One region of the Corynebacterium cystitidis genome, then DNA from elsewhere that is predicted to be linked to it. Evidence: predicted binding sites of a transcription regulator. Region 1 holds the regulator's gene; the other holds the start of a gene.

What was found. Region 1 encodes LexA, which represses DNA repair genes until DNA is damaged. Its sites were predicted from a motif close to CGAACANNTGTTCG; they were not measured.
Region 2: a site for LexA is predicted at 1,088-1,101, ahead of CKV99_RS09350 (error-prone DNA polymerase). Genes of this name have one in related genera too.

The regions. Positions count from the first base shown of each region.
Region 1 covers NZ_LT906473.1:942,394-944,801, forward strand. The annotation lists gene CKV99_RS04455 (DeoR/GlpR family DNA-binding transcription regulator) at 1-698, opposite strand, end outside; gene lexA (transcriptional repressor LexA) at 871-1,563, opposite strand; gene nrdR (transcriptional regulator NrdR) at 2,305-2,408, shown strand, end outside.
Region 2 covers NZ_LT906473.1:1,989,358-1,991,765, forward strand. The annotation lists gene CKV99_RS09350 (error-prone DNA polymerase) at 1-1,066, opposite strand, end outside; gene CKV99_RS09355 (MetQ/NlpA family ABC transporter substrate-binding protein) at 1,209-2,087, shown strand; gene CKV99_RS09360 (methionine ABC transporter ATP-binding protein) at 2,194-2,408, shown strand, end outside.

The sequences.
Region 1 (2,408 bases):
ACATCCACCTGGTCCAGCGAAGCGAAGCTGACAAGATAGTCATTGCCCAGCTTGGTGGAATCACACAGCACCACCACTTGTCGAGCATTTGTCACCATGGATGACTTCACAGCAGCTTCCTGGGCATCAGCAGTGGAAAGTCCATGGTCGATGGTCAGTGCATTGGTGCCAATAAACGCAACTTCCGCGCGCATGAGAGCTAGCGTGCGCAGTGCAGTGTCGCCGACTACTGCTTGCGTGATTGCACGCACGCTCCCGCCAAGTAATTGGACATTGTCGAGTCCTGCCCCGGAAAGCTCTAGCGCAATGGGGAGCGAATTAGTCACGATCGACCAGGTCTTTGCCCCCGGATGTTCCGTAATGAGATCGGCCAACCCATTAATTGTGGTACCTGCGTCAAGAAAAATTCCGCCGCCGTTAGTGGGGAGATATTTCATTGCTTCGCGTGCGATTGCGGATTTGGCAGTAGGTGAGGACCGGAATCGTGTATCCAAAGGAAATTCAGTAGTGAGAAAGGATTGGCTGGCTACTGCGCCACCGTGGACACGGTGAACAAAACCATCGCGATCGAGCACTGCCAAGTCTCGACGGATTGTTTCCGCAGTGACCTCAAACTTCTGTGCCAGCTCTGTGACGTTCACGCGGCCTTCAACTGCAGTGAGTGAAGCAATCTGTCGACGACGTTCCTCTGCGTACATGGGACCTCCGAGTGCACAACGGACTAAATAAAGAAAAAGGGTCTTTATCCAGTATTCCAAAATACAGGTGTCCGAGTGTGTGAGTTGATGTCTGGTCGCCCCCGTCAGGGTGTAGAAACAAAAAGAGAGCGCCCCGCACTCAGATTTGATCGGGGCGCATTCGGGGTTGGGCTTAGAGAGTGCGCATTACCGATACCACTCGACCCATGATTTGTGCCTCATCACCCCTGATAGGGGCGAATGCATCATTATGTGGCAGCAGCCAGACACCCGTTGAATCGCGGTGGAACTCCTTCACGGTGGCTTCGTCGTCAAGCAGTGCTGCAACGAAGTCGCCTTCCTCAGCAACAGGTTGTGCTTTCACGATAACCCAGTCGCCATCCAGGATTCCAGCATCGCGCATCGACTCGCCAACCACCTGAAGCATATAGAGTTCTCCGTCTCCAACGATATCGGCTGGCATCGGATAGTACTCGTCGATGTGTTGCTCGGCGAGGATTGGGTTACCCGCAGCGATTTGACCAACAACTGGGACATAGCTGGTCTGCACCGAGTTTTCAGGGACTGGCTTGGGTTCTTGTGGCTTGTCTTTCTTCTTGGATAGCGGCGCATTAGGCAGGTGACGCAAGTCTACGGCGCGTGGCTTATTCGGATCGCGCCGCAAGAAGCCCTTCTTTTCAAGTTCCTTGAGCTGGTAGGCGACGGATGAAGTCGACTGTAGGCCGGCTGCATCGCCAATCTCTCGGATGCTTGGTGGATAGCCACGCAGGACAACGGCATCTTGTATTACATCGAGGATGCGCTTTTGACGTGCGGACAATGTTGCGGGATCTGGCTGTTTCGAATCTGACTTTTTGTGGGCCATAGTTGCTCCTGATTGTTTTGAGAGATTTCACCTCAGTGGTCCCGGGAAGGCGTTCCGGGAAATTTCGCTACTACATGTGTACCACGAAACTGCAAGTTTGTTCGAGACAGCAAGCCAACTATGGACAAAGTTTTTCTCGCGTGCTATAAATCGAACATAAGAGCTAATTCGAACAAGTTAGCGATAGCAGTGTTCGAATCTGTCGAATGCGCTTTGTATGATAGCGAAGCAAAGAAAGGGCACACATTATGACACTCAAGGAAATGAACATTCATCACGTCCAACTCGGTCAACATACCTCCTCTCCGGTTGTCCCTCCGGCGGCGGTTTGGGACCTTAACACGCGTGTTCAAAGTATGCTTCAGGCCGAACATGTTCGAACTTTGCGTGGAAATTATCGAACGCGTAGTCGTTCAATTCCAGAGCGGTCGACGCAGGAATATTTTGCGGAAGTACCACTCGAAAATCGCCGCGGATTAGTTCGGTCTCTCGTTTTAGGGGTTTTCATGGGATTTAGCATGATCGTAGGGGCAGCAGTTGGTGGGGTTTTTGCTGATTCGCCTTCCCACAGTCAAGGGCCAGTGGATTATACTGCCGAGATCCAGAGTGTCGACCGTCACTGAACCCCGGCGAGGAGGCAAGGAGCTAAAGACTAGCCAGAAAGCGCCGGGCTGTAAGATTTGGGGTGTGGGTTGACCCACAATAATCCTTGCTCCTCGATTGTAGATTGGCCAGCTGCCAGTGCATTGCCCTTTTTGTCATAACGACTCCTCGCGAGTGATTGACTCGCGAATCATCGACTCCGGTGCATCCATCCGGCGCCGACGTGAGTGTACTTCTTGTAC
Region 2 (2,408 bases), 1.0 Mb from region 1:
CCAGATCATTCACGATCAGGAAATATCCGGGAAAGCCCAGCTTTTCAATCACGCCCAACTCGTAGCGGATCTGTGCCCACGCCTTTTGCTGCACATCAGCCGGGCGCGAGGCATAACGCACCGTGGCACGCTGCCACGTCAGGCGGGCAAGGTCCTCGATCGTTCCCGCATCCGGCAAGTTCGGTGCCACCACGTTCAGCGTGAAAGCACACTCGCGCGCCAACTCCACTGTGGTAGCGATCTCACGGGCCCGGCCAGGTGCGAGGCGTGCCATCTGCTCACCCGAACGCATCCAACCCGCGCCCATCGGGTGGACAAAACCCTGGGCCTGTTCGAGAGCTTCACGACGCGCCAAGGCCCGCTTCGCCGCTGCCAACCGAGCCCCGTTTCGCGTGGCGGCACCAGGCACAGCACTCACAATTCCCTTCAAGTGGGGAAACTCGTCTAGACGGGCGTGATTATCAGCGTCCTCGGGAGTCATGGTCACTTGATATTCCAAAACCACTCGGTCTACCCCAAATATATCGACCATGTGATCGATATCGCCTGCCCACTGGTGGTCTGCCAGCACATAGCACTGCCCTTCAAGCTGCTTTGCAATCAACTCCAAAGGAGGGTAGGCCACCTCATTTTTCTCGCGGGTGACCATGTGCGCATCCGCCATCAGGTGCGAAAGGTTTTTGTACCCGTCCGGCCCGCGCGCCAACACCGCCAAGACACGGTCCCCCAGCGTCAGCTCCGCGCCAAATACCGTAGCCAGGCCACGGCTGGCAGCCGCTTCTGCAGTCTTCACCGCCCCGTAGAAACCGTCTCTATCCAGCAGGGAAATAGCCTCAAGCCCCAGTTCCACCGCCCGATCGACGCATTGCTCCGGTTCACTAGCGCCGCTCAAGAAATTGTAGCTTGATTGCCCATGAAGCTCAGCGAAAGGAACTGTGGAATACCCGGCAGGAGCCTCGTCGTCACGCACACAATGCTCCACCGAGATTGGCGTAGGTGTGGGACGCCCCGACAAAATACGTTCGAGCCGCGACCAGGATAAGGGTGCTCCGCAATCAAATCTCACAAGCCCAACCCTAGCACCATTCGAACATATGTGCCATAATGGGATGTGGAGTGACTCGAGGGGTCAAGTAGACTAAGCGGTCCACTAAGTGCTAGGTTATGCCCCAATAGTTTTTTCACCAACTACAAAGGAAGACTCCCTCATGCGTTTGAACCGAATTCTTGCAGCAACCACCGCACTCGCAATCTCGGCAACCGGCCTAGTCGCGTGCGGCAACGAATCGTCCACTCAGGCTGAGGGCGAGAACACCGTCATCAGCATCGGCACCACCGACTCGGACCAAAAGGCGTGGTCCGTCTTCGCCGACCTCGCTGCAGAAGAAGGCATTGAACTAAAAATCGAACAATTCTCTGACTACTCGCCAGTTAACGAGGCACTGGCCCAGGGCGAGATCGATGTCAACAAGTTCCAGCACATCAAGTACCTCGCCGAATACAACGTAGGTGCCGGGCAAGACCTGAAGGTTGTCGGCTCCACCGAGATCTACCCGCTAGCCCTGTTCTGGAAAGACCACAACTCACTTGATGGCATCGAAGGTGAAGAAGTAGCAATCCCCAACGACCCATCCAACCAGGGCCGCGCCATCAACGTGCTGGTCCAGGCAGGCCTGGTCACCCTAAAGGAAGAAGGCCTACTCGACCCCACCCCTGCAGACATTGACACTGAAGCGTCCAAGGTCACCGTCGCCCCAATTGATGCTGCGCAGACTCCAACCGTCTACGGTGAAGGCAAGCCAGCCATTATCAATAACTCCTGGCTGGGCCGCGCCGGAATCTCCCCAGAAGACGCAGTGTTCGAGGATGACCCGAACTCCACTGAGGCCGAGCCTTATATCAACGTATTTGCATCGCGTGCAGAAGATGTCGATGACCCCACCCTGAACAAGCTGGTCGAGCTGTGGCACTCCCCCGAGGTCATGGAGGCAGTTGCAGAGGACTCCGAAGGCACCGCAGTTGAAGTCTCCCGCGACAAGGGCGAACTCAACGACGTGCTGGCCCGCCTTGAGGAGGACTACAAGTAGTGGCTTCTACCGGCACGCGGATTGAATTCCGTAACATCACCAAAGTCTTCGACGGAGGAGTGCGAGCTCTCGACGGGGTAACACTCACCGTTGAGCCCGGCGAATCTTGGGCGTAATCGGCTACTCCGGTGCCGGTAAATCCACCCTGGTCCGCATGATCAACGGGCTAGACACGCCCACCTCCGGCGAGTTACTGCTCGACGGAGTAGACGTCGTCAGCATGTCCGAGCGCGAGCTACGCACCCTCCGCCGTAACATCGGCATGATCTTCCAACAGTTCAACCTGTTCAACTCACGCTCCGCGGCCGGCAATATTGAATA